Regions from separate parts of the Arthrobacter sp. NPDC058097 genome, predicted to be linked through region 3. Evidence: predicted binding sites of a transcription regulator. Region 3 holds the regulator's gene; each other region holds the start of a gene.
What was found. Region 3 encodes HrcA, which represses chaperone genes, less so after heat shock. Its sites were predicted from a motif close to TTNGCACTCGNNNNNNNCGAGTGCNAA; they were not measured.

Region 1 (3,272 bases), on a different contig from region 3:
ACCACGACGCCGGGCTCGAGGCCGGCGTTGAAGGCGATCTGCTTCAGCGGGGCGTCGATGGCAACGCGGACGATGTTCGCACCGGTTGCTTCGTCGCCTTCGAGCTGCAGGTTGGCGAATGCCTTGGCGCCGGCCTGGATCAGGGCCACGCCGCCACCGGCGACGATGCCTTCTTCAACGGCAGCCTTGGCGTTGCGGACAGCGTCCTCAATGCGGTGCTTGCGCTCCTTGAGCTCAACCTCCGTGGCGGCACCGGCCTTGATGACTGCAACGCCGCCGGCCAGCTTGGCCAGGCGCTCCTGCAGCTTCTCGCGGTCGTAGTCGGAGTCGGAGTTCTCGATCTCGGCGCGGATCTGGGCAACGCGGCCGGCGATCTGGTCGGCGTCGCCTGCACCTTCGACGATGGTGGTCTCGTCCTTGGTCACGACAACCTTGCGTGCCTTGCCCAGGAGGTCGAGGCCGGCGGTCTCGAGCTTGAGGCCGACTTCCTCGGCGATGACCTGGCCGCCGGTGAGGATGGCGATGTCGGCCAGCTGCGCCTTGCGGCGGTCACCGAAGCCCGGAGCCTTGACGGCGACGGACTTGAAGGTGCCGCGGATCTTGTTGACGATCAGGGTGGCCAGGGCCTCGCCCTCGATGTCTTCGGCGATGATCAGCAGCGGCTTGTTGGACTGCATGACCTTCTCGAGGACAGCAACCAGTTCCTTGACGTTGGAGATCTTGGAGTTGACGATCAGGATGTACGGGTCTTCGAGGACCGTTTCCTGGCGCTCGGTGTCGGTGACGAAGTAAGCCGAGATGTAGCCCTTGTCGAAGCGCATGCCTTCGGTGAGCTCCAGCTCGAGGCCGAAGGTGTTGGACTCCTCGACCGTGATGACGCCTTCCTTGCCCACCTTGTCCAGGGCTTCGGCGATCAGGGCGCCGATTTCGTCGTCACCGGCGGAGATGGAAGCCGTGGCTGCGATCTGTTCCTTGGTTTCGATTTCCTTGGCGGAGTCGAGCAGTTCAGCGGTTACGGCTTCAACAGCCTTCTCGATGCCGCGCTTGAGGGACAGCGGGTCAGCGCCGGCCGCAACGTTGCGCAGGCCTTCCTTGACCAGTGCCTGCGCCAGGACGGTGGCAGTCGTGGTGCCGTCGCCAGCGACGTCATCCGTCTTCTTGGCAACTTCCTTGACCAGCTCGGCGCCGATCTTCTCGTAGGGATCGTCCAGCTCGATCTCCTTGGCGATGGAGACACCATCGTTGGTGATCGTGGGGGCGCCCCACTTCTTTTCGAGGACGACGTTGCGGCCACGGGGGCCGAGGGTCACCTTGACGGCGTCGGCGAGGGTGTTAAGGCCCCGCTCAAGACCGCGGCGTGCCTCTTCATCAAATGCAATGATCTTGGCCATAACGGCAGTAGTCCTTTCGGGACAGTCGTTAAGAAGGAACCTTGCTGCGGTGCCCGCGACGGACGATCGTTTCCGCGGGCCTCTGTACGCCCAACAGTCCGGATCTCACCCCAACCAGGTGTTTCTTTCGCTCCTTGCGCCGTTGCCGGGGCTGTGCCGGCCTGAACCGGACGACCCTTAGCAGTCGGCACACTGGAGTGCTAATCAATAATTAGCACTCCCCCGGGGAGAGTGCAAGCAGATGAGCCTGTTTATCCCCGAACGGGCGGAGTTATTCGCTGCCAGCGATCACCCGGCCGGCCTGCCTGCTGCCTCGGCGCCCGTGAGCTTGGCCTTATTGTCAGCTCCGTACGTGAACACCATGAACTTCGCGGCAGTAACGTCCCCGTTTACATCAAAGCGAATGGGGCCCGACTCTCCGTCGTAATCGATGGCCTTCCCGTCGCGGATGGCGGCAAGGCAGTCCTTGTACGTCGAGCAGACCGTCCGCTGGGCTGGCGGCGAGGCAGACGCCTGTCCGCCGGAAGCGCCGCCGGAGACGGAGATAAGCGTGCCCGCGATGGAGGAACCGGCGTCGTCCTCGGCGGCAGCGGCGGCCACGGCCGCGAGGTTCACGGCATCATAGGTCTCAGCCGCGAACGTTGTGTCCTTGAGTTTCGCATCGATGGCCACGAGTTCAGCCTGGAAGTGAGCAGACGGGAAGACGCCGGGCACCAGGGCGCGCGTACCCTCCAGCGACTTCGATCCGAGGGCGGAGCCGTACTGCCTGAAGGCACCGTCGGCCAGGATCAGCTTGTTGCCCGGTACCCCGGCGTTTGTGAGTTCGGCGACGGCGCCCTGCGCTCCGTCCCGGGCAATAAGGACAACGGCGTCCGGCGCCGCGTCGCGGACGGCAGCCGCAGACTTCTGTGCCTCGCCCGCCTTGAAGCCGGAAACGGTCACGGGGTCCAGCCCAGTGGCTTTGGCGGAAGCGGAAACTGCGGCAGACACGTCCTGGCCGTAGCTGCCGTCCTCATAGACCACGGCGAGGCTCTTGGCTCCGGCGTCCTTGGCCAGTTTCACCAAAACGGGAGCCTGCGCGATGTCCGCCGCCGCCGTGCGGAAGTAGTAGCCGCCGCTCTTGTAGCCGGTGAGTTCCGGGGCCGTATTCGCGGGAGAGATGAGAGTGATCCGGGCCTTGGACAGCACGTCGATGGCGGCCGGGGCGCGGCTGGAATCGGTGGGGCCGATCACGACGTCCGCCTTGGCGTCGGCAAGCGCCCGGGCCTGCGCGGCGGTGTCGGCGCCGGTGGATGCCGGCAGCAGCTCCACGGGCCTGCCCTTGTGCCCGCCCGCGGCGTTAATCTCCTGGACGGCGAGCTTGGCGGCTGCCAGCTCGGCGGCGTTCAGGAAAGCCTGGGGTCCGGCGTTGTCCAGGATCAGCCCGATCCGCAGGGTCCCGTCGCCGCTGGCTTCAACCGGAGCCGTCCGGGCGTTGTCCCCGGATCCGGAGCAGGCGCCCAGCGTCATCACGACGGCGGCGCCCCAGACGGCAGAACCCCAGAGACCTGCGCTGCGTGCCACTAGACGGGCCGGACCTTTTCTGCCTGCGGACCCTTTTCGCCTTCGCCCACCTCCAGCTCCACGCGCTGGCCCTCGTCCAGCGCCCGGAACCCGTCGGTCTGGATGGCCGACCAGTGCACAAAGACGTCGTCGCCCGAATCGTCAACGGTGATGAAGCCGTAGCCCTTTTCCGCGTTGAACCACTTCACGGTTCCCAATGCCATGATCCCCACACTTTCAGGTTGCTTCCGTAAGGCCCACGTCGGTGTGTGCCGTGAATTACGCCTCGCAGCCTGCCTTCACTCTATCCAGTCAGGCCCTGAGCGGCGCAGGCCAGCG
Region 2 (3,272 bases), on a different contig from region 3:
GGTCCCAAATACGGGCTGTCAGCCGTGCCGGCGAAACCCGCAAAGGGCCGCCGCGCCGCGGGCGGGGGGCAGCAGCGGACGGGCGTGGTCCCCACCAGGGCAGCCGAGGACGACCCCCGCAGTTGGGGCGACGCTGAGTCCGGCAACGACCACGACGCCTGGCTGAAGGAGCAGAAGCCCCCGCACTGGGGCTGAGCAACAGGGCTAACACGCTGCAGACCCACACGGGGCACAGAACTCGCACGGGCCGGCTCACCGGACGCCGGATCCCACCAGCACGAAAAACAGCTTTCCCTGGGTTGACGCGCCTGCCAGCGCGCTGGCCTGCGCAGGGGTGGCCGCCACCACCAGCAGCCCGTCCGAATCCCCGGCAGCAAGCCACTGGCCGCCCTTCGCTTCCTGGCCAGAGGTCCATAGAACCGGCACTGCTTGGGCGAGTACTTTCGAAGCTGATGCCTGCTCATAGCCGTTGCCGCTTGTCAGGACCACGTTCACGAGCTGGCCTGGGGAGACCAGCTGGATGGAGGACGGATCTGCCATCCGGAGCGGCACTGCGGCGGACCCGGGCGGCGCTCCCGTCAGCAGGCCCGGCCCCACCAGCTGCGCATCGGTGAGGAGCTGGCCCTGGCGAAGCGGTGCCGCCAGCTGTTTGCCCGCCAATCCGGTGCCGTCCGCAAAGGTCCCTTCCGGGACCATGGCCGGCGGGACACTGACCGTCCGGACATCCGAGCCGTTCAGGCTCGCTCCGGCCGGAAGGTCCCGGGCGGCGGCCAGGACGGTCACGGTCCGGGCCGGGGCAGGAGTGAGCTGGTGGACGGCGATCCCCGCTGCCGCGCAGAGCAGGAGTGCCACGGCAAAGCGGCGGTTGCGGTTCAGCCAACCCGCGAAGCGCCTTCCGCGCGGCCGGGGACGGGCGGCGGAGCCGGGCAGTGCGTTGCGGCGCCCGGGGCGAACGGCCGGGCGGGATGCCCTTGCAGGGAAGATTCCGGTAGCTGGCATGCCGCCACGCTACGGGCCGTCCGTTGGCTCAGGACAGGTGCGGGCAGCCGTATGTGGAAAAGCCGCCCTTGCACAGGCTGTACAGGCCGCACAGCCCACCGGAAGACTGCCCCAGCGCGAACGGAACTAAGCCCCCAAACCTGCCGCCGCCGTCGTACGTCCCAGCCCAGGGCGCGAAGTGACACCTGGGCTCCAGGAGCGGCCGCCTGATGCGAAAGAGTCCGGCCGGGTAATCCCCGGCCGGACTCTCAGAGTTCAAAGGCGGCAGGTGCCGCGGGAACGCGCTTAGCTCGCGGCTGCAGCTGCCGGGGCAGCCGACGTAGCAGTGGACGACGAGGCAGCCGGGGCGGCCGGTGCTGACGCAGCGGGGGAAGGCGAAACGGTGCTTCCCTTGGAATCACGCGAATCAGTCCGGTAGAAGCCCGAGCCCTTGAAGACGACGCCGACGCTGTTGAACTTCTTGCGCAGCGTGCCCTGGCACTCGGGGCAAGACGTCAGAGTGCTGTCGGTGAAAGACTGCACGATGTCGAAGGCATGGCTGCAATCCTTGCAGGCATAGGCATACGTGGGCACTGTAGATCCTCCTCTTGGACAAACGACAGGTCCCGTGCTGCCTGGCTTCATTTCCCGGTTTCTCCTTGACGGATCACCGCGGCGGAAATGACTCCATTAGCAGTCGCAGGGCCTGAGTGCCAATTCTATCATCCCGTCCGGGCGAGGTCACGCGAAGGCTACCAGGCCGGAGGGCATGAGCACTGCCTCGACGGGGCGGTCGAAGTCTTCGGCCGGGATGGTCTGGGCGGGCAGGAGTTCGGAGTCGTAGATGATGGCTGCCTTCGGAAGGTGCAGCCCGCCGGCGTTGGCTGCGGCCAGGAACTTGTCGTAATAGCCGCCGCCCTGTCCGATCCTGTTGCCGCTGCGGTCCACCGCCGTCGCCGGCATGAACATTCCGGCGGCAGTCCGCACCGTGTCCAGGCCGTGGCGCTCACCGGCCGGTTCCTGGATGGGCGCATACCTGCTGCGGACGAACTCGCTGTCCGGGGTCCAGAAAACCCAGCTGAGTTCCCGGTCCGGTTCGCAGACCGGGAGCAGGATGCTGTGGCCCGCCTCATGCAGTGCGTGCAGCAGGGGAAGGGTGGGCGGTTCGAAATCGACGCCGAGGTAGGCGGTGAACGTGGCCGGCTTGCCCGCAGCGATGGCCTCGGCCCAGGGCAGGCCATGGGTGGCGATGCCGACGCCGGCGACTGCGAGGTCCGTTGCTGTCATCGTGGCCCGGATCTGCCGGTGCTGAGAACGGATCCCGTCCTTCGACGGCATGGTCCCTGTTGGCATGGATGTCATCCTTTGTCGCGGCGGCAGGCGGGCGGGCCGCTGCCTGAAGCATTTACCGTATGAATGTTCCCTCGGATAGATTAGACCAGTGACTACCACTAATTGTTCAGTCCGCAAGGCCGTTATCCCCGCTGCCGGGCTCGGCACCAGGTTCCTGCCTGCCACCAAGGCCATGCCCAAGGAGATGCTGCCGGTGGTTGACAAGCCGGCCATCCAGTACGTCGTCGAGGAGGCCGTGAATGTAGGCCTGAGCGACGTCCTGATGATCACCGGACGCAACAAGCGCGCCCTCGAGGACCACTTCGACCGCGTCCCGACGCTCGAAGCGACGCTGGAGGCCAAGGGCGACACCGCCAAGCTGGAATCGATCCAGGCCGCGAGCAACCTGGGCGACATCCACTACGTCCGCCAGGGGGACCCCAAGGGCCTGGGCCACGCGGTGCTGCGTGCGCGCCAGCACGTCGGCTATGAGCCCTTCGCCGTTCTCCTCGGTGACGACCTCATCGATGCCCGCGACGAACTCCTCAGCGTCATGATCGACGTGCAGGCCAAAACAGGCGGTTCCGTGGTGGCCCTCATTGAGGTGGAGCCGTCCCAGATCAGTGCCTACGGCTGCGCTGACATCTCCGAAATTGCCGGCGAAGGCTTCGTCAAGATCAACAAGCTGGTGGAGAAGCCGGACGTCGACGAGGCGCCGTCCAACCTGGCTGTCATTGGCCGCTATGTGCTCCACCCCGATGTTTTCGATGTGCTGGAAAAGACCGAGCCTGGCCGCGGCGGGGAAATCCAGCTGACGGACGCCCTGCAGGAGCTGGCCAGCAGGGACGGTGAAGGCGGCGGCGTGTACGGTGTGGTCTTCCGCGGCCGCCGATACGACACCGGGGACAAGCTCAGCTACCTCAAGGCCTGCGTGGAGCTCGCGATTGACAGCGACGACCTCG
Region 3 (3,272 bases):
CGGGCTCAAGGTCAGCGTAGGTGCGCACGGCGCCGAGGAGTTTCTGCCAGCCGAGGCCAATGTCCTCCTTGGTCTCATGCGGCCAGCCGAAGGCGGTGAGGATCCCGGTCTTCCAGTCCGTGCCGCGCGGCACCACCGGCCACTGTGGAATGCCGAGCACCGACGGCCGGATCGCCTGCCAGACGTCGACGTACGGGTGGCCGACGATCAGCACGTTCCCGGTGGCGCCGGGGGATGCCATCACGGCGTCGGCGATCCTGGATTCCTTGGAATCGGGGACCAGGTGGTCCACCAGGACACCCAGCCTGCGGCCGGGACCGGGGCGGAAGGAGGCAACGGCTGCTGCCAGGTCATCGATGCCATGAAGAGGTTCGACGACGATGCCCTCCACGCGGAGGTCGTCGCCCCAGACCTTTTCCACGAGTTCGGCGTCATGCTTGCCTTCGACCCAGATCCGGCTGGCCTTGGCCACCTGTGCCCGCTGCCCTTCCACCCGCACCGAGCCCGACGCCGTCCGGTTGGCCGTGCCCTGCCCGGCGGGCTTCGCCTTGGGGGCAGGGGGCATCAGGCGGATCGGCTGGCCTTCGAGGAGGAAGCCGAAGCCCAGTTTGAAGGACCGGGACTTTCCGCGGCGGTCCTCAAGCGCCACCACGTGCATGCCGCCGGACTTCTCCACCCGTGTCACCGCGCCCACCCAGCCGGACTGGACGTCCTCGAGCACCATGCCGCGCTCCACCGGCACCTCCGGCAGGCTGTTCTTGGCGGGCGCTGCCATCTCCTGCGGGCCCCAGGTCTGATACTGCATTCGTTCACCGCTCTGCACTAGGAAGGAGCCGCTCCGGCCGCGGTCATGCCGCCGGGGGACAGGCGCCCGGAATTTCGCCCGGAGCGGTACCAATGCTAACAACGCGGCGAGTCATATTAGACTTGTTAGCACTTAGGCATGTCGAGTGCTAACCACAGCGCCGGCGGGCAGGATTAACGCCCGGCGCGGTCAAGGCCAAAAGGAGGTGGACTGTGAGCGAACCACGCAGGCTTGAGGTGCTGCGCGCCATCGTGGAGGACTATGTCCATTCCCGCGAGCCCGTCGGCTCCAAGGCCCTGGTGGAACGGCACCATCTGGGCGTATCCAGCGCCACCATCCGAAACGACATGGCGGCCCTGGAGGACGAGGGCCTCATCACTGCGCCGCATACCAGCGCAGGCAGGATTCCCACGGACAAGGGCTACCGCCTGTTCGTCGACCAGATTTCCGCCGTCAAGCCGTTGTCCCCGGCTGAGAAGCGCGCCATTCAGACCCTCCTCGAGGGGTCGGAGGACCTTGACGACGTCCTGGACCGCACGGCCCGGCTCCTGTCCCAGCTGACCAACCAGGTCGCCGTCGTGCAGTACCCGCACCTGAGCCGCGCCGTGGTGCGGCACATCGAATTCGTGCTGCTGGCGCCGCGGAAGGTGCTGATAGTCCTCATCGCCGACTCCGGCAAAGTTGACCAGCGCGTGGTCGACGCCGGGCAGGATCTGTCAGACGACACGCTCGCCGCCCTGCGCACCCGGTTCCTGACCGGTGTGGCCGGAACGCCGGTGGCCATCCTGCCCCAGCATCTGGCCGCTGTCGTGGCCGGCTGCACGCCGGCCGAACGCCCCGTTGCCATGGCCCTGGGCAAGGGACTGGAAGGTCTCGCCCACAACAGCCGGGAGGACCGGATGGTGCTCGCAGGAACGGCCAACCTGGCGCGGTCCAACGTGGACTTCCCGCTCAGCATCGGGCCCGTGCTGGAAGCGCTCGAGGAACAGGTGGTGATGCTGCGGCTCCTGAGCGACATGGCGCAGGACCCGCGCGGCGTGGCCGTCAGCATCGGCCGTGAAAACCCCTACGACGGGCTGGCCGAGGCGTCGGTGGTGGCCACCGGCTACGGCCCCGACGCCACCGCCAAGGTGGGCATCCTCGGCCCCACCCGGATGGACTATCCCACCACCATGGCCGCCGTCCGCGCGGTGGCCCGCTACCTTTCGAGGATTCTGGGCCCGTGACCGCACGCCCCGGACATCCTTTGACCCCAGGCAGAACAACCAGGAAGAGATACGAACTTTGAGCAGCCACTACGACGTTCTTGGAGTCTCCCCGGAAGCCACCGGCGAGGAGATCAAAAAGGCCTACCGCAAGCTGGCCCGCTCGCTTCACCCGGACGTCAATCCCGGGGAAGACGCCGCTGAACGGTTCAAGGCCGTCACCCACGCCTATGAGGTGCTGTCCGATCCCCAGAAGCGCAGGGTCTACGACACCACCGGCAACGAGAACGGGACCGACAACGGCTTCGGCGGCGGCTACGCCGGCCAGGGCTTCGCGTTCCAGGACATCTTTGACACCTTCTTCGGTGCCGGCGGAACCTCCGGGCCCGCGTCCCGCGTCCGCCGCGGCCAGGACGCGCTCATCAGCGTCCGGATCGACCTGCGCGATGCCGTCTTCGGCGTCAACAAGAAGCTGGAAGTGGACACAGCCGTCACCTGCCCCACCTGTGAAGGCTCCTGCTGCCGCGAAGGCAGCCACCCCGAACGCTGCGACATCTGCGGCGGCAGCGGCCAGGTGCAGCGGGCGGTCCGTTCCATCCTCGGTCAGGTCATGACCGCGGCCCCCTGCGGTTCCTGCGAAGGCTTCGGCACGGTCATCAAGGACCCCTGCAACGAATGCAGCGGCCAGGGCCGCATCCGCAGCCGCCGTTCCCTGACCATCAAGGTCCCGGCCGGTGTGGCCACCGGAACACGGATCCAGCTCTCCGGCCAGGGTGAGGCCGGCCCCGCGGGCGGCCCGTCCGGCGACCTCTACGTGGAAATCCGGGTCAACAACGACCCCACCTACATCCGCGAGGGCGACGACCTCCACGCCACCCTGAACATCCCCATGACCGCCGCTGCCCTCGGCACGGAACTGAGCCTGGAGACCTTCGACGGCAAGCAGGAGATCGACGTCAAGGCGGGCACGCAGTCCGGCGAGATCATCACCCTGCGCGGACTCGGGGTCACCCACCTGCGAGGCTACGGCCGCGGCGACCTCAAGGTCCACCTGCAGGTGGAAACACCGTCCAAGCTCGACCCCGCCCAGGAGGACCTGCTCCGGCAACTGGCAAAGCTCCGCGGCGAGCAGTTCTCCGAGGGCAAGCTCGCAGCGAGCGGCGGCGTCTTCGCCAAGCTGCGGGACCGCCTCGGTAACCTGTAGCGGTGAGCAACCCCGTATTCTTCACGCCGGCCGGCGCGCTGGACAGCACAGCACCCGG

Region 1: groL (chaperonin GroEL) is a predicted target of HrcA. The motif match lies at 1,569-1,595, and genes of this name have one in related genera.
Region 2: ACFVTE_RS04445 (FmdB family zinc ribbon protein) is a predicted target of HrcA. The motif match lies at 1,669-1,695, and genes of this name have one in related genera.

Annotation. Positions count from the first base shown of each region.
Region 1 covers NZ_JBHVSZ010000008.1:294,802-298,073, forward strand. Annotated here, with positions in the region: gene groL (chaperonin GroEL) at 1-1,391, opposite strand, end outside; gene ACFVTE_RS15840 (ABC transporter substrate-binding protein) at 1,680-2,954, opposite strand; gene ACFVTE_RS15845 (cold-shock protein) at 2,954-3,157, opposite strand.
Region 2 covers NZ_JBHVSZ010000002.1:116,300-119,571, forward strand. Annotated here, with positions in the region: gene ACFVTE_RS04435 (hypothetical protein) at 1-195, shown strand, start outside; gene cpaB (Flp pilus assembly protein CpaB) at 253-999, opposite strand; gene ACFVTE_RS04445 (FmdB family zinc ribbon protein) at 1,285-1,572, opposite strand; gene ACFVTE_RS04450 (5-formyltetrahydrofolate cyclo-ligase) at 1,720-2,331, opposite strand; gene galU (UTP--glucose-1-phosphate uridylyltransferase GalU) at 2,420-3,272, shown strand, end outside.
Region 3 covers NZ_JBHVSZ010000007.1:67,347-70,618, reverse strand. Annotated here, with positions in the region: gene ACFVTE_RS13335 (DUF3097 domain-containing protein) at 1-805, opposite strand, end outside; gene hrcA (heat-inducible transcriptional repressor HrcA) at 1,018-2,031, shown strand; gene dnaJ (molecular chaperone DnaJ) at 2,090-3,214, shown strand; gene ACFVTE_RS13320 (16S rRNA (uracil(1498)-N(3))-methyltransferase) at 3,217-3,272, shown strand, end outside.